DNA from 3 places in the Rothia sp. HC945 genome. Region 3 is predicted to be linked to each of the others. Evidence: riboswitches for the same ligand, from Rfam matches in the RefSeq annotation. Region 3 holds a riboswitch; each other region holds the start of a gene.
The links. A riboswitch is a leader RNA that binds a small molecule or an ion and turns the genes downstream of it on or off. The one in region 3 is predicted to bind S-adenosylmethionine.
Positions count from the first base shown of each region.

Region 1: it holds a riboswitch for S-adenosylmethionine, as region 3 does, so the genes downstream of both, AB0Y14_RS10905 (cobalamin-independent methionine synthase II family protein) here and AB0Y14_RS06155 (LLM class flavin-dependent oxidoreductase) in region 3, are expected to answer to the same signal.
Region 2: it holds a riboswitch for S-adenosylmethionine, as region 3 does, so the genes downstream of both, metE (5-methyltetrahydropteroyltriglutamate--homocysteine S-methyltransferase) here and AB0Y14_RS06155 (LLM class flavin-dependent oxidoreductase) in region 3, are expected to answer to the same signal.

Region 1 is NZ_JBFCSN010000003.1:199,243-206,553, forward strand. It holds gene ilvD (dihydroxy-acid dehydratase) at 1-953, opposite strand, end outside; gene AB0Y14_RS10895 (nucleoside hydrolase) at 1,116-2,135, opposite strand; gene AB0Y14_RS10900 (amino acid permease) at 2,166-3,758, opposite strand; SAM riboswitch class I at 4,051-4,141, shown strand; gene AB0Y14_RS10905 (cobalamin-independent methionine synthase II family protein) at 4,148-5,341, shown strand; gene AB0Y14_RS10910 (PTS sugar transporter subunit IIA) at 5,546-6,028, shown strand; gene purU (formyltetrahydrofolate deformylase) at 6,514-7,311, opposite strand, start outside.
Region 2 is NZ_JBFCSN010000003.1:96,969-104,279, reverse strand. It holds gene AB0Y14_RS10480 (phosphate transport regulator) at 1-11, opposite strand, end outside; gene AB0Y14_RS10475 (hypothetical protein) at 1,084-1,674, opposite strand; SAM riboswitch class I at 2,074-2,179, shown strand; gene metE (5-methyltetrahydropteroyltriglutamate--homocysteine S-methyltransferase) at 2,299-5,649, shown strand; gene AB0Y14_RS10465 (TetR/AcrR family transcriptional regulator) at 5,719-6,315, opposite strand; gene AB0Y14_RS10460 (ABC transporter permease) at 6,382-7,311, shown strand, end outside.
Region 3 is NZ_JBFCSN010000001.1:1,387,336-1,394,646, reverse strand. It holds gene paaC (1,2-phenylacetyl-CoA epoxidase subunit PaaC) at 1-432, shown strand, start outside; gene paaD (1,2-phenylacetyl-CoA epoxidase subunit PaaD) at 438-1,019, shown strand; gene paaE (1,2-phenylacetyl-CoA epoxidase subunit PaaE) at 1,021-2,223, shown strand; gene AB0Y14_RS06160 (enoyl-CoA hydratase/isomerase family protein) at 2,270-3,040, shown strand; SAM riboswitch class IV at 3,185-3,307, shown strand; gene AB0Y14_RS06155 (LLM class flavin-dependent oxidoreductase) at 3,424-4,860, shown strand; gene AB0Y14_RS06150 (helix-turn-helix domain-containing protein) at 5,239-5,889, shown strand; gene AB0Y14_RS06145 (MDR family MFS transporter) at 5,982-7,311, shown strand, end outside.

The DNA of each region.
Region 1 (7,311 bases), on a different contig from region 3:
GAATTCGGCGCGACCTTGGCCAGACACGGCACGTGCCGAGACAGCTCGTCGATGTCCTTGAGCGTGAAGTCGACCTCGGCCTCCTGCGCGGCCGCGAGAATGTGCAGCACGGTGTTGGTGGAACCGCCCATGGCGATATCCAGGGCCATCGCGTTGGTGAAGGCGTTCTTGGAGGCGACGTTGCGCGGGAGAACGGATTCGTCGTCCTCCTGGTAGTACTTCTTGGCCAGATCGACGACGGTCCGTCCCGCATTCAGGAACAGGTCCTTGCGGGCGACCTGCGTAGCCAACGTGGTTCCGTTGCCGGGCAACGACAGGCCCAGGGCCTCGGTCAGGCAGTTCATCGAGTTCGCGGTGAACATCCCGGAGCAGGAACCGCACGTCGGGCATGCGTTCTCCTCGATCATGCCGAGCTGGTCATCCGTCACGGACTCGTCCACGGCGTAGGACATCGCATCCACCAGATCGATCCGGTGTTCGATGACGCCCTCGACCGCGTTGCCCGACTCCATCGGGCCGCCCGACACGAAGACCACGGGAACGTTCAAGCGCATCGCGGCCATGAGCATGCCCGGCGTGATCTTGTCACAGTTGGAGATGCACACCAGGGCGTCGGCGCGGTGGGCATTGACCATGTACTCGACCGAGTCGGCAATGATGTCTCGGGACGGAAGGGAATAGAGCATTCCGTCGTGACCCATGGCGATCCCGTCGTCCACGGCAATCGTATTGAATTCCTTGGCGACGCCGCCGGCCTCCTCGACCGCGCTGGCAACGAGCGCTCCCATATTCTTCAGGTGAACGTGGCCGGGCACGAACTGGGTGAAGGAGTTGGCGATCGCGACGATCGGTTTCCCGAAGTCTTCCTTCTTCATTCCCGTCGCACGCCAGAGCGCGCGGGCTCCGGCCATGTTGCGCCCGTGCGTGGATGTTCTGGAACGCAGTTCAGGCATATGTCCTCCTTCGGCCTCTGATGCTCATTCCAGACTACTCCCGCAGTTTCGGCTACCACCTGCCGAGACGTCATGTCTTGAATGATGGAACGCCGCACACGGTCGACCATCCGTCGCTCCCCGCGCCGGAAGTGGACCACCGTCCCGCACGTTCGAGGCCGGCTATCCGGCGTCCTCGGCGTCGAGGTGACGCACCAGATCGACGACGGAGGACCGAAGCCGGGAGATCCCCTGCACCGGATCGTTCTGCGTAACCAACCGGGCCGACGGCCTGCGCCCCAACATGTTCCGGAGATCGGCGATCGTGGTTCCGTGCGCGGAGCCCTCATCCGCCACAACCTCCACGGTCGTGGTCACGGCGTCGTACTCCGCATCCCCGATGGCCGCCGCAGAGGCAAAGAAGTCGTGGATGTGGGCCATGTATCCGTAACCATGTTGCTCGTGGAACTCGAAGTAAAAACGAAGCGCGTCGTCGAGCACCTTCAGCAGGCGCGCGCCCCGCCCGTCAGGATCGAGAGGACGATCCGCCGCGGCGTCGATGGCCCACGTCGCCGCATCGTCGGGCTGGAGCTCGTAGCGTTCGGTCGTCTCGAGCCCGCAGACGAGCGGCAATTTGTTCTCGGGCAACCCCTCAAACGCCTCGTAGGCCGCGAAGACCTCCCGCGCGGCCAGAGGATCCGAGTGGATGTTCCATTCGGCCAGAGGCGTCGTGTTGCCGGGATGGAAGAATGCGCCGCCCATGATCGTGACCGAGTGCAGCAACTCCGGGAGCCTCGGCTCCATGCGCAGGGCCAGAGCAAAGTTCGTGAGCGGTGCCGTGCAGATCGCGTCGAGTTGGTCCGGATTCTCGCGGGCCAGCTCGACCCACACCTCTGGCGCGAAACCTTCCGTGATCTCCACATCGGAATCCACTCGGGCGTACCCGATGCCCTGGGGGCCGTGGGTCTCCGGGGTCGTGACCAGTTCCTTGCCGAGCGGACGGGATGCCCCAAGGAAAACCGGCACGTCGTCGCGCCCGCACAGGCTCAGCAGCCCCAGATTGTTCCTGGCGACGTCATCGGCGGGAACGTTTCCAGGAGTGCACGAGACGGCCTCGAAGACGATCTCGGGCTGGGCCGCCAAGTACACGAGCGCGAGCGCATCGTCGATACCGGTGTCGTTGTCCAGAAGAATGCGGGGCATGGCCCCAGCATAGGGGCTTACCCCTCCGGATCAGCCCTTGTCGGAGCCGTCTTCGGGATCCTGGCTCTCGTCCTCCGCATGGATGATCGTTGTGCTGCCGTGACCGCGGCGACCCTCACGATGGGTGCGTCGGGCCGCGGGCCGGTCCGCAACCACGGGATACAGACCCGTGACGCCCTCACGCTCCGCTGCCAGTTCCCTGACCCGGCGTCGCACCACGAACCAGCCGACGATCAGGGCAGGAATGATGATGACCATGGTCGACAAGGTGTACGTGCCCACCGGATAGTCGAAGCCGATCAGCACGATCACACCCGCCAAGAAGACCAGAGTGATCCAGTTCGTCACCGGAGCCCCGGGCGCCCTGTACGCAGGCCGCCGGTACCTACCCTGCTTGGTCAAGGAAACGAACTTCATGTGGGCCATGGTGATCGCGACCCAGCCGGCGATGATGCCGAGAGAAGCAATGTTGAGCACGATCTCGAAGGCGGACTCGGGGACGAAGTAATTCAGCACGACGCCGAGGAGAGCGACCCCTGCGGTCAGCAGGATCCCGCCGTACGGAACACCGGATTTGGTGAGCCGCTGGGCGAATCGCGGGGCAGAACCCGCCATGGACATGGAGTGAAGTATGCGCCCCGTGGAATACAGGCCGGCATTCAGGGAAGAGAGGGCCGCGGTGATGACCACGAGTTCCATGATCGGACCGGCCGCCCCGACGTTGATCGAGGAGAAGAACGTGACGAACGGAGACTCGTCCTCACTGAAGGCCGTGTAAGGCAGCAGGAGAGTGAGCAGGAAGATCGCGCCGACGTAGAAGATCGCGATGCGCAGGATGACCGTGTTGATCGCCTTGGGAATCACCTTGGCGGCGTCACGGGTCTCACCGGAGGTGGTGCCGACCAACTCGATCGAGGCATAGGCGAAGACCACGCCCTGCATGATGATCAGCGCCGGCATCAGACCGTTCGGGAACAGACCACCGTTTTCAGCAATCAGACCGATGCCGCGAGGGGATCCCGTCGGGGTTCCGAAGATGACGAAAGCGATCGCGAGCACCAGGAAGACCACCAGCGCGGCGACCTTGATGAGAGCGAACCAGAACTCCATCTCCCCGAAGACCTTCACGGAGATGAGATTCAGGGCCACGACCAGAACGATGACCAACAGCGCCACGAGCCACTGGGGTATGGCATCGACGAAGGCACTGTACTGACCGAACCAGTGCACGTAGATCGCGATGGCCGTGGAGTCCACGATGGCCGTTGTCGCCCAGTTGAGCCAGTACATCCACCCCGAGACGAACGCCGCTTTCTCACCGTAGAACTCGCGGGTGTAGGAGACGAACGAACCGGAGGACGGACGGTGGACCACCAGTTCGCCCAACTGTCGGAGAATCAGATAGGCGATGAACCCGCACAGCGCATAGTCGAGAAACAAGGAGGGGCCGGCGGAAGCCAGTCGGCCACCCGCTCCCAGGAACAACCCGGTACCGATCGCCCCACCGATGGCGATCATCTGGAGCTGGCGCGGGCCGAGGCCCTGCTTCAGCCCGGCCTGTTCCTGCTCATACGCCATTTCTTCGGGATATTTTGCGGTGTGCCTCTGACTCGTATCGGTCATGGATTCCTCTGCATATCTTGACGCCGCCGGCCGACTGTTCGCCTGTGCGATGGGCAAGCCAGAGGAAGATGCGGCGTCTCTAGTTCTCTCGACAACCATGGTCGGACCACCCCAGTGTGGCCCTGGCTACGTGTATTGGTGATGCGCGTCCAAAAGACGCCATCGATACGATAACCCCGATAGTCACAATCGCGTAACAGGGCTTGGTCGAGAAATACCGTGTCACACGCCGCGACGAGCCGGAACCCGCTGGATTCCCGAGGACGAACCGAGAAAACTGGGCCGGGCACACGGACCATCCCGAGCGGCCGAGAGACTTGGCTCGACGACGCCGCAGCAACCCGCACTCCCGAAGCAGGTGCTACCGCCAAGACCGATGGAGGAAAGACATGCTGAACAGCGCCGACCGCATCCGCACGACCCACGTGGGCTCGCTCCCGCGAACCGACGAACTGATTCGGGCCAACGCCCGCCGCGCACGCGGTGAGATCTCCGAGTCGGATTTCCAGGCAGTCCTGACCGAGTCGGTCGACGACGTCGTGGAAAAGCAGGTCGAGTGGGGCATCGACGTCGTCAACGACGGCGAGTACGGTCACGCGATGGCGAGCGACGTCGACTACGGCGCGTGGTGGCACTATTCCTTCGCCAGAACCGGTGGCCTCGAAACCGTGGACAACACGTCCTTCCAAGAGATCCTCAAGACGCCGGGCAACGGTCGGTACAACAGCTTCGCGGTGCGCCGGGACTGGAACCGGTTCGCCGATTTCTACGAATCCATCAACCTGGGCAATGACCCGGACGGCGAATTTCCGATCGCGACGGGTCCGCTCACTTACCAGGGGCAGGACGCGGTTGCCACGGACATCAACAATCTGCGCGCAGCCGTGGAGAAGAATGCGGCGTCGGAGGCGTTCATCGCGTCCCTCTCACCGGGGTCTGCATCGCGTATTGGCAATCACCACTACGCGACCGACGAAGAGTTCATTTATGCCTGGGCAGATGTGCTCCATGAAGAATACAAAGCCATTACGGACGCCGGATTCATCGTGCAATTGGACGACCCCTCCATCGCGGAGGCCTGGGACCAGCTGACGCCCGAGCCGACCATCGAGGAGTACCTGCGGTTCAACCAGCTCGCGATCGAGGCCGCGAACTATGCCTTGCGCGGCATTCCCGAGGAGCAGGTCCGCTTCCACCTCTGCTGGGGATCGTGGCACGGCCCCCACACCACGGACATCGAGATCAAACACCTCATCGACTCGCTCTTCACGATCAACGCCGGAGCGTACGTCTTCGAGGCGGCGAACGTCCGCCACGCGCACGAGTGGAAGGACTGGGAGGGAGTGGACCTTCCCGACGGCAAGCTGGTGATCCCCGGCGTCGTCTCCCACTCGACCAACGTGGTCGAGCACCCAGAGCTCGTGGCCCAGCGGATCGAACAGTACGCTTCCGTCCTGGGCAAGGAGAACGTGATCGCCGGGACTGACTGCGGTCTGGGCGGTCGGCTCCACCCTCAGGTCGCTGAGGCCAAGCTCAAGTCCTTGACCGAGGGCGCGAGGATCGCCACCGAACGCTTGTACTGACGCCGCGGGTCGGGTCGGGGTGCGGGGCGCCAGGCGTGCGCGGGGCCCGGGCTCGGTTCGCGGGTACGGGCGCGGGCGCGGGGCGCGGACGCACCCCGAGGTCACGAATTGGCAAAAAGTGCATGCCCTCACGACCGGATGCGTCTAGGGTGGATTCCAAACTGTCGTCCCTGACGATTTCCGAATCCCCCAAGGAGTCATCTCATGGCCGCTGACCAGACACAAGATTCGAACCTTCTCGCCCCGCTCGCCGGGGAAGTCATCCGCATCGACCACGTTCCCGACCCGGTCTTCGCCCAGAAGATGATGGGCGAGGGTTTCGGAATCCAGGAGCCCTCATCGGGCGAGATCGTCGCTCCCGTATCGGGCGAGGTCACGGTGACGACCAGCAGCAAGCATGCCCTCGGCATCAGGACCGATGACGGCCTGGAGGTCCTGCTTCACCTGGGCATCGACACCGTCGAGCTCAAGGGCGAGCCCTTCGACCTCGAATCCGCCAAACACGATCGCGTCACCGCGGGCCAGCGGCTTGGGTCGATGGACATCGAGGCCGTCCGCGGCGCGGGCAAGGACCCCACAACGATCGTGGTCGTCACCAACTCGGCCGACCGGCTTGACGCCCTGGCCGTCCAGGGCGGCCGATGCGAGGCCGGCGACGTCGCCGCCGCCGCGACGCTGCGAGACTGAGACGGCGAGCAGGCTGCGTCGGCGGGGAGACTGAGACGGGGCCTGGCTGACACGGCGTCGGGACCGAATCGGCGTCCGGGCTGACCCGGCGTCGAGGTGTCAGTTTTGCGCACGCCCGTTGCCCGAGGTGGCAGCTATGTGCGGAATTCACCCCAAAATCTGCACAGGGTTGCCACTTCACGCCGGGCCAAGCGCAAAAGCTGCACCGGATTGCCGCCTCGCTAGGATTGGCGACGGCATCAGGCTCTATGAGCCCGTTGCGTGGCGCTGTTAGGTGGCCGTTGCCCGATTGAGAGTGGTTTCCCAGCGACATCGCGGCCCTGCGCACCCGCTGCGCGGCTCTGTTGGGTGGCGGTTGCCCGATAGATTGGCGTTTTCCGTTGTTAGGTGGGGGTTCAACCGCCTCCTAACAGCGGTTACCGCCACCGAGTCGGGTAACCGCCACGCAACGCGGATCGTCACGGGGCCCGTCCACCACCACGCCGTCAGAAAACGATCGCGTGGTTCCCGTGCCAGAAGACCCTGTCCTCCGCGTGGGCCTGGACCGCGCGTGACAGGGTTGCCCTCTCCACGTAGGCTCCGTGTTTTTGCAGGTCGGCCGGGGAAAAGGTGTGGTCTACCCGGGTGACGTCCTGCTCGATGATCGGGCCGGCATCAAGTTCGGGGGTGACGTAGTGCGCCGTCGCTCCGATGAGTTTCACGCCGCGCTCCCACGCCATCCGGTACGGCCCGGCCCCCACGAAGGCCGGAAGGAACGAGTGGTGGATGTTGATAATCGGCACGTCGATCCGACGCAAAAAGCTTTCGGAAAGTATCTGCATGTAGCGAGCCAGGACCATGAAATCGGCCTTTCCCTCGACCAGCTCCATGATCCGCGCCTCTGCCTCCGACTTGTCCGCGCCCTGCGAGGGAACGTGGTGGAACGGGACACCGAAGTACTCCACTTCGTCGCGCAGATCCGGGTGGTTGGAAATGACCATCGGTATCTCCACGGGCAACTCGCCCCGTTGCTGGCGCCACAACAGGTCGAGCAGGCAGTGGTCGGACTTCGGAGCAAGGACGATCATGCGCTTCGGCGTCGAACGGTCGATCAACCGCCAGTCGAGCCCCACGGACAGCAAGGTGTCCTGCAGGTCCGCCTCGATGTCGGGGATCGACGCAGTGAAGTTCTCCTTGTGGAAGACGGTGCGCTGGTAGAAGATCGGCTCTTCGTCGATGCTCGTGAACTGGTCGCTCTGCAGAATATTGCCCCCGTTCCGAGCGATCGCGCCGGCGACCGCACT
Region 2 (7,311 bases), on a different contig from region 3:
CGAAGTGCCACGCTCTGCCTTCCAAGATGGTGGTGTGGTGATCATTCCCAAGATAACCGCACTTGGTTAACAAGCTCGACTTGGGGCTTTCATGACGAACGGGGCCGGGCGGGTGCTCCGGGCGCACGGGGCGTGCGGGTCGATGGCGTGGGTCGCGCGGGGCGCTGGGGTGGGGCCCGGGGTGTTGGGCTGGGGCTCGGGTCACTAGCCCGGGGCTTGGGACGATAGCCCGGCGTTTGGGAGCTTGCGGACGTTCGCACCCCGGAAGACTCTCGCGGGTTCCCTCTTGGGCGGCGGTTCCCCGATTCGGCGGCGGTTTCCGGCAGGAACTGTCCGGGGTTGTCGCGTTGAGGCCACGTTGGGAGTCGGTTCCCCAAGAGAGAGGTGGTTGCCTGCACAAACGGACGGTTTTCAGGGAGCAGGCCTGCCTCATTAGGAGGTGATTGCCCGATTCGGTGCCGGTTACCGGCGAAAAGAGGCCGGAATCCGTGGCATTCGATCCTCTGTTGGGTGGCGGTTTCCCGATTCGGTGGCGGTTTCCTCCGTTAGGTGGCGGTTTAGACACCACCTAACGAAGGAAACCGCCTCTCCATTGGGTAACCGCCACGCAGCAGGAGGGGCATCGGGTGCTTTCACACAAGATTGTGCCGTCACGCCGGAATGGGGCCGTCATCGCAGGGGGGGGGGCACGCCGGGGGTCGTCGCGCCGCGGGCCCGGCCGGGCAGAAGCGCGGCCAGGCACAAGGGTGGGCGCGCGTGAGAGGGCGGGCACGCCCACGCAGGAGGAGCTCATTCGCGCCGTGATCCGGGGCCGCAGGACAGACACATGCCGCACGACGTGTGCGACCTGGCCCCCGAGGGACCCCCCCCTGGAGGAGAGTCGACCAACGGCGGAACCCGGACAGAAAAGAACCCCCGCCGAAGCGGGGGTTCTTTTCGAAGTATGGGGCACTGGACCGGGTGCGCCTCTCGGCGGAAGGCCGCTCGTAGCGGCTAAATAATGGAGCCCGGGGCAACCTGCGGCCCAGTGCCTTGTATCCAGTGTGGTCCTCGTTTGCCGAGGCTGTCAAAGCACTCCGAGGATCAACGATTCATGGGGTTCCGGCGCTGCTTGAGTTCCTTGAACCAGCGTCCGCTCTCCCCGACCCACAACATGATCGTGCCGATGATCAGGAGAATGGTTCCGATGGCCCCAATGATTCCCGGGGCGTCCTGGAAGGCACCGCCCAGGCCGAGCAGGCTCAGGATTGCGAGAATGAGCAGGACGATCCTGCCCCAATTCTTGCCTCGGGTTGCCGCCCTGGCGGAGAGCACCTGGAGGACGATGAGGATCAGCGAGAAGACGGCCCCAACGGCGAGGATGCCCCAGGCGTAGCCGCCCTGCCCCTGGTCCTGCAGGGACTTGTACTCGTCGGTGCCCATGAGGACGAACGGGGAGATGATCAAACTGATCAGGCTGATGGCCGCTGAAATGTAGATCAGCCGGGCGGCGGTGTTCACGGCCTTGGGTGCGGCCAGATCTCCGCCCTGGTTCTGGAGAGGACCATGACCGTTTCCTGCGTCGCCGCCTTGGTACTGGGGCTGTCCGCCCGGGTACTGGGGCTGTCCGCCGCTGGGGTTGCTCCCGTACTGAGGAGGCTGGTTCCCGGCCGGGGACTCGTGATTCTCGGTCATGCTTTCCTCTCAATGGTGATTGAACTGACCTTCCCATCAAAACATGAGGGAGTACCGACCCACAATGAATCCAGGCCGGAACGCGCATATGCGAAATCGCCTATTTATGATTTTCACGCCCAGCCCGGGAAATAAATCAACAAATGGTCACGATTCGGTCGCGAATTGGTTTCGTTCCCGACGACGTACGGCGATTCGCCGACATCGGAAGCCTCACGGAGTGTCGCTCCCGCGCGAGAAAAACGTGGAACCTTACGTGCCTGAGTCATAAAAACGTGGGTCGTCCTTATATGACACCGGTATTTCTTCGGCCCGTCGTTGTGCTCAATGACGCGACACGTGGCGTCAAAGACACCTCATCCTTGCGGCCGCTCAGGAGACCGGGTTTGAATACTTGCGTATCTATCCAGAGCGGCCGAGAGACCTGGCTCGACGACGCCGCAGCAACCGCCTCGTGCACCCCAACGGTTCCGAGGCACGGTGCTCCCGCCAGGTCCGATGGAGTGTATCGGTAGTCCTTCGACGACGCCGGGCGCATTCCCCGGCCGATCCCGTGCTTTCGGTCGTGGGGCCCGCGTATCGACTGACGCCGCCTCCGTCGGGTGTACCGAAAGGAGACCCGGCGTGAAACGTGAAGACGGACCAGCACTGTCCTTCGAGCTCTATCCGCCGCACAGCAGCCTGAGTGCGGAGGCCCTGAGGGCCACCATCGCCGAACTCGAGCCCACGCGCCCCGACTATGTGTCGGTGACGGCCGCCTTGGCAGGGGACAGGAGACGGCAGAGCATCGACCTCCTGCGCCACCTCGTGGACGAGACCGATCTGAAGCCGTTGGCCCATATCCTCTCGACCGGGCAGAACGCCGCCGAACTCGAGGATCTGGTCGAGGAGATCATCGCTCTCGGGGTCCGGGGGCTCCTGGCCCTGCGCGGAGACAGGCCCGAAGGCTACTCGCTCCGCGAGGGCGAATTGCCCTTCGCCCGACATCTCGTCGAGCTCATCCGCCGCGTCGAGGCCAGAGGATCGGCCAAATTGTGTGCGGGGCGCCTCGCGGTCGGGGTCGCGGCGTACCCGGTTCGGCACCCGGAATCCTCGAGCATCCACCACGACACCGAAGTTCTGCTCGCGAAGCAGAGGGCAGGAGCGGACTTCGCCATCACCCAGGTCTACCCCGATCCGGAAGACTACGCCGGGCTGGTCGGCCGGGCCCGCGCCAACGACGTCGACCTGCCGCTCATCCCCGGCATCCTGCCCGTGACCAGCCTGCGCAGGTACCTGCGTGTGTGCGATCTGGCGGGCATCGAGCCCAACCGGGAGCTCGCCTCCCGCCTCGAATCGGCCGGGTCGTTCGCCGAACGCCTGGCCGTGGGGGTGGACTCGGCCGAGGAATTCGCCCGTCGGGCCCTCGACGCCGGGGCGCCCGGCCTGCACATCTACACCTTCAACGAGCACCCGGCAGCACTCGAGCTCGTGGACCGACTCGGTCTGCGTCGGGGTACGCCATTGAAACACCCGTCCGTCGACAGAAAACAACGTGAGGAGATCACCGTGACCGAAACCAACGCCCCGAACCCCATCACCGACGAGAGCCCGTCGGCCACCCGTGGCCGTCCTTTCCCTGGAGCGAGCATCTTGGGTTACCCCAGGATCGGGCGCGACCGGGAGCTCAAGAAGGCCCTCGAATCCTACTGGGCTTCCGGCAGCGGATCCCGTGAGCTGACCGATTCCGTCGACGCCCTGCGTGCGCGGGATGTGCGTCGGCTCGCGGATCTCGGCCTCACTCAGGACTCGTCGATACCGGCCTCGTTCGCCCTCTACGATCAGGTTCTCGACGCCATCCTGGCGACGGGTGCAGTGCCCACGCGTTTCGCAGACCTCGCCGATGAGGACGGACGTTTGGACCGGGACGCATCCTTCGTTCTGGCCCGAGGCGACGAGGCCCGGGGGCCTTTGGAAATGACCAAGTGGTTCAACACCAATTACCACTACCTGGTTCCCGAGATCGGACCACAGACCCCGTTCGCCGCGGATCCGCGGGAACTCATCGGGCAGTTCCGTGCCGGCAACGGAGATTCCGATACCCCACTGCGACCCGCGCTTCTGGGGCCGGTCTCCTTCCTCCTGCTGTCGAAGGCAGATGACGCCGCCCCCGAAGGCTTCGACCCTCTGGACCGGCTCGATGATCTCGTCGAGGTCTATCGACGGCTGATCGACCAGTTGTCGGCCGAAGGAGCGCAGTGGATTCAGATCGAGGAGCCCGCACTCGTGACCGAGCATCACCGGTCCGACCTGGCTGGTCGCATCCGTGACGCGTATCGGCACCTGACGGCCGCACGGACGCCCAACGACCCGTCGATCCTCGTCGCGACCCCCTACGGAGACGCAGAGGATCTCCTGGAGCCGCTGGTCGACGCGGGGGTCGATGCCGTGCACGTGGACCTGGTCTCCGGCCCGGACGGGGGACGGCTCCGCGAACCGAGCGCGGATCAGCTCGCGCTGTTCACTTCCGCGGATGCCCCGGTTCTGGTGGCCGGCGTCGTCAACGGACAGAACATCTGGCGCACCGACTTGCGCAGAACGCTCGCACTGCTCGAGGAGCTGCACGAGGCGGGGGCGAGAGTGTCGGTGAGCACGTCGACGTCGCTCATCCACGTCCCGCACGACGCCTCCCGGGAGGACCGGCTCAACGATCAGCCGCTCCGGTGGCTCGCGTTCGCAGACCAAAAGGTCGGCGAGACCGTGATCCTGGCCAAGGGGCTGGCCGAAGGATCCGAGGCGATCGCCGATCACCTCGAAGCGTCCGATGAGGCCATTCGGCACCGCGCCGAGGCCCGGGGCACGCGCGATGCCGATGTGCGCGAGAGGGTCTCGGGTCTGACCGAGGCCGACTGCCATCGGGAGACCGCGGTAGAGCGCCAACGGAAGCAGGCCTCCGACGGCATCGCAGCGAACCTGCCCGATGTCCCGACGACGACGATCGGGTCTTTCCCCCAGACCGCAGACATCAGGTCGGTGCGCGCAGACTACAGGGCAGGCCGCCTCGGCGAGGCGGAATACGTCGAAAGGCTCAAGCAGGAGATCCGGTCGGTCATTTCTCTCCAGGAGGACCTCGGGCTGGACGTTCTGGTCCACGGCGAACCGGAACGCAACGATATGGTCCAGTACTTCGCGGAGAACCTCGACGGATTCGACGTGACCCGGTACGGCTGGGTCCAGTCCTACGGGTCCAGGTGCACCCGGCCATCGATCCTGTGGGGGGACGTCAGCCGCGAAGGACCCGGCGTCAGGGGAGAGGCCATCACCGTTCCGTGGATCAGCTACGCCCAATCGCTGACCACCAAGCCGGTCAAGGGCATGCTGACCGGCCCGGTGACGATCCTGGCCTGGTCGTTCGTCCGTGAGGACCAACCGCTCGCGGACACGGCCCAGCAGGTCGCCCTCGCTCTCCGGGACGAGGTGGAGGACCTCGAGAGAGCCGGTATCGGCGTCGTCCAGGTGGATGAACCCGCCCTGCGTGAGCTGCTCCCGCTCAGGGAACGGGACAGGCCGGACTATCTTGACTGGTCGGTCCGGTCCTTCCGGATCGCGACGTCTGGGGTTCGGGCCGAAACCCAGATCCACACCCATCTGTGCTATTCGGAGTTCGGCGAGGTGCTGTCCGCCATCGACGCATTGGATGCCGATGTCACGAGCGTCGAGGCGGCGCGCTCGCGGATGGAGTTGCTGGACCCGCTCGCGGATATCGGATTCGAGCGAGGCATCGGACCGGGGGTGTGGGACATTCACTCACCTCGTGTGCCCACGGTCGGGGAAATCGAGGACCTGCTCTCCGCGGCGTCCCGAGCGATCCCTCGCGACCGTCTCTGGGCGAATCCCGACTGCGGTCTCAAGACCCGCGGATACGAGGAGACCACCGCGGCCCTGGCTCGACTCGTCGAGTCCGCTCGGCGTCTGCGCGCGGCCGTGACGGTCTGACGGTTGTTTCACGGGCCCGGCCGGTTCGCATCGATGCGGACCGGCCGGGCCTTACCGCCCGAAACGGTCCTACGGGATCAATTTCAGCGCGTCCTCAATGAGCTGATCCCGATCTGCATCCGTGTCCACGGCGGTGCGGATCAGAAGGCCGTGGAACAGGAGCATGAGGACGTTCGCCAGTCGGGAGGGGTCGGCGACGACGTCGTCCGGGTCGGCACCCTGACTGACCTTCATCTCCGACCAGGGTTCGAGTACTCCCGCAAGCAGTGTGCGGCCCCGGCGGATGTTTTCCTGGGCGACCTCGTGGACCTCAGAGTTCACGGTAGATTCCGCGACGAACTGGAGGAGCAGCGGACCGAAGTCGATCGAGAACAAGGTTTCGATCAGCAACCGGGCGACCTCCGAGAGGGCCAGTGGGTCCCCCGTTTCAGTCTCCATATCGGTCAGATCCTTGAGGGTCGCGCCGAAAATGTGCTCCGCGGTGCCGCGCATGATGGATGCCTTGCCATCGAAGTGGGAATAGATCGACCCGGGGGACATCCCGGACTCCGCGACGATGTCAGCCATGGAGGTGTTGGAGAAGCCCTTGTTCAGGAAGCAACGGCGCGCTGCGGCGATGATGCGCTCACGCCGCTCGATCTTTGATGACTCTGACAACCTCGGCATGGAAAAAGAATACCTGTTCTGTTATTGTGAACGCAACTAGAAGGATCATTCTGTTTAGGAGCCGCTATGAGCGTTCAGGATTCGCGGCGCACGGGCGCCGAATCCGCAACCACCACCGCGAAAGAGCACGTCGGAAGCCACCTCGGCAAGGTTTTTGGGGTTTCGGTGCTCGCGGCGCTGATCGTGACGGTCTTCGTCCTGGCCTTCACCTGGCCGACCAAGACCTCCGAGGCACACAACATGCCGGTCAGTGTCGCTGGTCCGCAGAAGACCGTGGACCAGTTCGAGGACAAGATCAGCGAAAAGTCGGGGGACACCTTCGACTTCGTGTCTGCCGACAGTCGCGATGACGCCGTCAACCAGATCAAGCACCGCGAGACCTACGGCGCCGTGATCCTGGCCGAGCAGCCAGGGGCCCCGGAGGTTCTGACCGCACCGGCGTCGAATTCGGCCGCCACGCAGGTCATGAGCGGCATCGCCGATCAACTCACGCAGCAGACCAAGGGCCAGATCACCGGCCAGGTCGAGCAGATGAAGGCCGCCTCGGGCGGTCAGCTGAAACCCGAGCAGGCGCAGAAGGCCCTGGCCATGCAGGAGAAGGCCGCCGATACCAAGGTGGCCGAGACCGAGGTCGTGCCCCTTTCGGACGACGATTCCAACGGGTCTGGGCTGGCCGCGGCGGCCTTCCCGCTGGTGCTCGGTGGCATGCTCGGCGGCGTGTTGATCACATTCTTGGTCAAGGGAGTGTGGCGGCGGCTGATCGCGGCCGTGGCCTATGGTGCGGCCTGCGGCCTCAGCCTGACCCTGATCCTCCACACGTGGTTCGGTTTCGTGCAGGGCAACTTCGGGCTCGTGTGGTTGGCCTTCGGGCTCTCGGCCATGGCGACGGCAACCTTCATCCTGGGGTGCACGGCGATTCTCGGGGCGCCCGGTATCGGTATCGGCGCCGTCGTGACCATGCTCCTGGGCAATCCGCTGTCCGGGGCGCAGGCCCCG
Region 3 (7,311 bases):
GAGCTGTACAAGGCCCTGGCCAACTCCTCCGATCCGACGCTCGCCGCCATCGCGGACAAGGCAGTCAAGGAAGTCGAGTACCACGTCGACCACGCTTCGCAGTGGGTCCTCCGCCTGGGGCTGGGCACCGAGGAATCCCGACGACGCATCGTTGCGGGTCTCGAATACATGTGGCCCTACGCCGAGGAACTGTTCACCGACGACGAACTGATCGACCGCCTGGACGGCGTCGCGGTGCGTCCGTCGAGCCTTGAGGAAGCGGCGATGCGCGGTATCCGGTCGGTCCTCGCGGAGGCCGAACTCGAGGTGCCCGAGGTCGCCCAGGCCAGGCTCACCACCGAATTGCGTGTCGGTTCCTACTCGGAGCACCGCGGGTACATTCTGGCCGAAATGCAGTCCCTGGCCAGGCAGCACCCCGGAGCGACGTGGTGATCGCGATGGTAGCCACGAGCATCCACACAGCCCCGGACAAAGACTCGGCCGGTCTGGCGCGCGAGTTGCCCCTGGGCCCATCGCGTCGGCCGCAGGATGCCGCCGACGCCGCCCTGTGGGACCGGGCCGCGACGGTCTGCGACCCGGAAATTCCTGTCCTGACCCTCGCCGATCTGGGCGTTCTCCGGGACGCCTACGTCGAGGGCGGCCAGGCCGTTATCGTCATCACCCCCACCTATTCGGGGTGCCCCGCGATGGACACCATGGCCGACGATCTGGTCGCGACCGTCTCTTCCGCCGGGTACAGGGGCGTGCGTGTGGAGAAGGTTCTGCGACCCGCGTGGACCACCGATTGGATGAGCGAGGCCGGAAAAGCCAAGTTGGCCGAGTACGGGATCGCGCCGCCGACCGGTGAGAGCGCCCCTGGGCACAACAGCGGCCCGGTCAGGCTGACGCTGTCCGTCAAATGCCCGCATTGCGGTTCCCTCCGAACGCGCGAGATGACCCGATTCGGTTCCACCTCGTGCAAGGCCCTCTGGGTTTGCAACGAGTGCCTCGAGCCCTTCGACTACTTCAAGGTTCACTGATATGACCCAGACCAGCAACCACCGTTCCGACGTCGAGAACGAAGGCTCCGCACCTGAGGGGAGCGGGCGACGTCGCGCCACGTTCAACAAGCTCCCCGTCACTGGCCTGCGGAAGCTGACCAACGAATCCGTTGAAGTCTCTTTCGGCGTCCCGGACGACTTGGTGGAGGATTACGACTACCTCCCCGGACAGTACGTCGCGCTCCGCGCCGAGATCGACGGCCAGGAAGTCCGCCGCTCGTACTCGATCTGTGCCGAGCCGCGCCCCGGAGAGATCCGAGTCGCGATCAAGAAGGACATGGGCGGACTGTTCTCCACGTGGGCCAACGAGGAGTTGGCCGTCGGGGACCGGCTCGAGGTCATGAACCCGCAGGGCGCCTTCACTTCCAAGACCAGAGTCACCTCGATGAACCACCCGGACGAACTGGCCCGGCAAAAGGTTCGCGAGGACAGGAGCGCCCATGTGGTGGCCATCGCCGCCGGATCCGGCATCACGCCCATCATGGCGATCGCCCGGTCCCTGATGAAGGCTTCTCCCACTGCGAGCGTCGACCTCGTCTACGCGAACAAATCCTCGATGGACGTCATGTTTGCCGAGGAGCTGGGCGACCTCAAGGACAAGTACCCCTCGCGGATCGCCCTGCACCATGTCCTGTCCCGCGAACAGCGCGTGTCGCCCCTCATGTCCGGCCGCATCGACCCCGACAAGCTGGACGAGCTCCTGGACAAGGTGATCCCGGTCGAGGCGACCCAGGAGTGGTTCCTGTGCGGACCGTTCGAGCTCGTGCAGCTCTGCCGTGACGCGCTCACGGCCCGAGGGGTTCCGGAAGAGAAGATCCGTTTCGAGCTGTTCACGACCGGTAAACCGGAGAAACCCACCGGGCAGCAGGGGCGAGAGGTGGTCGCGGACCCCGAGGGCGAGAACATCAAGATCACCTTCAACCTGGACGGCAATACCGGAAAGGTCGAAACACCCAAGTCGGCCAACGAAACCGTGCTCAACGCCGCGCTTCGTGTCCGCCCGGACGTGCCCTTCGCGTGTGCCGGTGGTGTGTGCGGAACCTGCAGGGCCAAAGTCCTCTGCGGCGATTTCACGATGGAAGAAAACTTCGCCCTGGAGAAGGATGAGATCGAGGCCGGCTACGTACTGACGTGCCAGACCCGACCGACCTCTGACGCCTTGGACGTCGACTACGACGCATAGCTCGTGAGTGGGACACCGCTTCGGGCCAGTTGAAAGGACCTCGACCATGATCGACCTGACCATTTCCGATGACATCGCGGAGATCGTGCTCAACGCTCCGAGCAAGCTCAACGCCCTGGACGCCGAGGACCTCGCTGAGTTGTCCGAGGCCTATCGGGAGGCAGAGAACGCCGAGGTTCGGGCTCTCGTACTGCGCGGCGAGGGGCGCGGGTTCTGCGCCGGCAGAGACATCTCGTCGGTGGACCCGGCCCACGACGACGTCGAGGGTTACCTGGGGCATCGGGCCACCGCGCTCTTCCGCCAGATCGCGGCCTTTTCGGCACCGACCTTTGCCGTGGTGCACGGTGCGTGCCTCGGCGTCGGGCTCGGCCTAGCGATCGCGAGCGACGTCGTCTACGTGGCCGAGAACGCCAAGATCGGGTCGCCGTTCGCCAACCTTGGGGCGACGCTCGACTCCGGCGGCCACGCTCTGTTCTACGAGAGGCTCGGTGCGCACCGGACCCTCGACCTGATCTATACCGGGGAGATGATGAGCGGGGCCGAAGCGGTCACCGCCGGGCTCTTCTCCCGCGCCGTTCCCGCGGAAGAACTGGTGGACTTCACGATGCGACGGGTCCGGAAGGTGTCCCAGGGGGCGACTCAGGCGTACCTGGTCTCGAAGGCCCTGGTCGGTCAGTTGCGCGACGAGCGAGCGGGTCTCTGGGATTCCATGGCGGCCGAATCCGCCGAGCAGGCACGGCTGTGCTCGACCGAGGACTACGCGGAAGGGTTCTCGGCGTTCCAGGAGAAGCGGAAGCCGCGCTTCAAGGGGGAGTAGTGCCCGGGGCGCTGGCTGCTCGGGTCGTTGTCTCGATGCGGCGGGTACGGCGCCGAGCGGCCGCGTAACACAGTGCAAACCGAGTAACAAAAGCACACAGGATGGCCCGGAATCCTAGGCGTTGCATACGCTCGGAGGAGGAAAGATCAAGAGTCCCAACGCGCAAGCTCTGGCTGGTTGGGCGGCAACCCTCTCCCGTAGCGGGGTGCCCCAGATGATGATCTGGCACCGTCGGCGCGACGACCGGCGGACATGCAAGTACGGCGCGAGAACCGGCGCCACCGCGTGAATGGTTGCGTCGATTCTCGGGACACGGGAAGTTGGCGCAGGGCTCGGGCACGCGGAGACCCATGGAGTCCCTCCAGGCACCGAAAGGAATCCCGATGTCGGACAAGAAGCGCATCGCCATCAACGCCTTCGACATGACGTGCGTGGGCCACCAGAGCTTTGACCTGTGGCGTCACCCTCGTTCGCGGGCCACCGAGTACAACACCCTCGAGTACTGGACCGACTTGGCCGAGACGCTCGAAAAGGGTCTTTTCGACGGGATCTTCTTGGCCGACGTCGTCGGGATCTACGACGTGTACCGCAACTCGGCGGCGCCCTCGATCCGCGGTGGGGCGCAGGTTCCGGTCAACGACCCGTTCATGCAGATCTCGGCGATGGCCGCAGTGACGGAGAACCTCGGCTTCGGCGTGACCAGTGCCGTGACCTACGAACAGCCGTACACGCTGGCCAGGAAATACGCGACGCTCGACCACCTGACCAAGGGGCGGGTCGGCTTCAACGTGGTCACGTCCTACCTTCCGTCGGCCGCGGAGAACCAGGGCCTGCCGCGCCAAATCGAGCACGACAAGCGCTATGAGATTGCCGACGAGTTCCTCGACGTCTGCTACAAGCTCTGGGAGGGCTCGTGGGAGGACGACGCCGTGGTCAAGGACCGCGAAACCGGCGTCTACGCGGACCCGTCCAAGGTCCACCCGATCCAGCACGAGGGCAAATACTTCACGGTCCCTGGGGCGGGACTCACCGAGCCGTCCCCGCAGCGAACTCCCGTGATCTTCCAGGCAGGCGCTTCCTCGCGCGGTCAGGCTTTCGCCGGAAAGCATGCCGAGGCCGTGTTCGTAGGCGGACTGCGCCCGGACCTGACCCGGTTCGTGACCGACAAGATCCGTGATGAGGCGGAGAAGGCAGGGCGGCAGCGCGGCGACATCAAGATCTTTGCGATGCTGTCCGTGATCGTCGACGAGACCGACGAAAAGGCCCAGGCCAAGTACGAAGAGTACCTCCAGTACGTGTCTCCTGAGACTTCCCAGGCGATCATCGGCGGCTGGTCCGGTGTCGACCTGTCCCAGTTCGGGGAGGACGAAGTGCTCAACTACATCGAGACCGATTCCATCCAGTCCTTCCTGACCCCGTTCACCCTCCAGTCCAAGAACAAGGAGTGGACGCGCGAGGACATTGCGAAGCACTGCGCGATCGGCGGAATGGGCGACGTCATCATCGGTGGTCCGGAAAAGGTCGCCGACGAGCTCGAACGCTGGATCGACGAGGGCGGCCTGGATGGAATCAATCTGGCTTACCACGTCTCGCCCGGGTCCTTCGAGGACTTCGTCGAGTTCGTGGTCCCCGAGCTCCAGAAGCGCGGCCGCTACCGGACGAGTTACGAAGGGTCCACCTTCCGCGAGAACCTCTACGGCGAAGGTCAGGTTGCCATCGACGAGCACCACCCGGCAGCGGCGTACAAGGGTTCGTATGTCGGCAAGCCGTCGACCGAGGACACCCCGGTGCGCCCCGTCGAGGAGGGCACCGCGGCCTGATTGGCTGGAACGGCGCCGCGGGCTGATTGGCTGGAACGGTGCCGCGGCTCGGGCGAGTGCGCTCCGGGACCTGCCGTTTTTGTGGCGAGGTGGCGGTTTTGTGCCGTACTGCTCGCGAGGTGGCAATCTCGTACTGTTTTTCCCACGAGGTGGCAGTTTTGGGGCCGATTGGGCCGGATCCAGTCCCAAAACTGTCACCTCGCGCGCTTGCCCGCACGAGACTGCCATCTCGACCCGCGGCCCTCGCCCCTGAGCATCCGACAGTCCGCGCGAACAATCCACCCACCTCGTCCATTTACATAGTTAGGCAAACCTTAGAGATCAAGGACACAAATAGTGCAGTTGTGCATTTTTTGCAGAACTGCATAAGATGCATAGGTGCAAACGACAGAACCATCCCTTCGCGAACGACGCCGGGCACGGACGTGGGACTCGATCCACGCGGCCGCGCGTGAACTTGCGTCAGAACGCGGAATCAGGCAGACCACCGCGGAACTCATCGCGGAGAAAGCTGGCGTCTCACCGCGAACGTTCTTCAACTACTTCGCGACCAAGGAAGACGCCGTCATGGGGCTGCGTCCCCCTCAGATGACCGAAGACATGTTGGCACAGGTCCAGGCGGATGAGTCGGGGGGCCTGCTCGCGCAGGCGGCCCGACTCCTCGCCAGCGTCCTGTACGACTCGTTCGCCAGTGACATCAGGGGGATCATGAACGAGCTCACCGAAGACCGGGATGACATGCGGCAACGCATGAAGATCCACATGCTTCGGTGCGAGCAGGAGCTCAAGGACTTCCTGCTCGCCATGGACTGGGCCGTGTATCAGGAAACCGGCCGGTTCGTGCGTCGTGAAGACGAAAACAGCGAGCCGGAACCCGAGCAGGAAGAGCGCATCCGCGCGATCGTCCTGATGGCCACCGCTGTTCTCCGTTACGTCGACTATGGCGCCCGAGCTTCCCGGGATGAGTTTGCCGCATCTATCAATCGCACCGTGACACTGTTCTCCACCATGATCAAGGAGCCTCGTTGAGCACCACCTACACACCGCGTCACGCCGTTGGGGGTGGCAAGAGCGGAACCGGAGCGGCTCAGACCGATCCGGCCTCACCCGCAACCGGGGAGATGCCATCTGCTCACTCGGCCCAGAAGGGCGGATTCGGTCGCCCCACCCCCAACACCAATATTCTCCTGCTGTTCATCGGCCTGATGATCATCATGTTGATGTCCTCACTGAACCAGACGGTTCTCTCGCCGTCCCTGCCGACCATCGTCGGTGAGCTGAACGGCGTCGAGCACATGAGCTGGGTCATCACCGCATTCATCATGGTCTCGACCATCATGATGCCGGCATACGGCAAGCTGGGCGACCTCTGGGGTCGCAAACCCATGTTGATTTTCGCGATCATCGCGTTCGCGGCGGGTTCCGTGACGGGCGCCGTCGCCCAGGACATGACGACCCTCATCATCGCCCGTGGCCTCCAAGGGCTCGGCGGTGGCGGCCTCATGATTCTGTCCCAGTCCGTGATCGCGGACGTGATTCCCGCCCGTGAGCGCGGCAAGTACATGGGTGCCCTGATGGGTGTCTTCGCGTTCTCCTCGGTCGCGGGCCCGCTCCTCGGCGGTTGGTTGACCGAAGGGCCCGGCTGGCGCTGGGCGTTCTGGATGAATATCCCGCTCGCCGTCATTGCGCTCTTGGCGACGATCTTCCTGATTCCCCACACCAACAAGGAAGCCGGCGCTGAACGTCGAAAGATCGACGTCTTCGGCATGGCCTTCCTCGGCGCGGCGACCGCATGCCTCGTGCTTGCGATGACTTGGGGCGGCAACCAGTACGACTGGGACTCGCCGACCATCATTGGCCTGCTGATCGCGGTTGTCGTCTGCGTGGCCATCTTCATCCCGATCGAATCCAAGGTGACCGAGCCGGTCATGCCGCTGGCCCTGTTCAAGGACCGCAACTTCAACCTGACCACGATCGCCAACCTGTGCATGGGTATCGGAATGTTCGGTGCCGTCGGTTACATGCCGACCTACATGCAGATGGTCCTCGGGGTCGACGCGACGCAGGCGGGACTGCTCATGATTCCGATGATGGGCATGTTGCTCATCACTTCGATTACGGTCGGATTCATCGTGGCCCGGATCGGTCGGTACAAGATCTTCACTGTCGTGGGTTCGGTGCTGCTCGCCCTCGGGCTGTTCCTCCTCTCCCACCTCGAGGTGGATACCCCGGCCTACATCATCTGCATCTGCCTGGCGGTCATCGGTCTGGGTCTCGGCATGTCGATGCAGCTGCTGACCCTGATCGTCCAGAACTCCTTCCCGATCAGCATGGTCGGAACGGCGACGGCGGCGAACAACTTCTTCCGTCAGGTCGGCGCGACCATGGGGTCGGCCCTCGTCGGCGGCCTGTTCACCTCCCGCCTCAAGGATTTCCTGCAGGACCGCATGC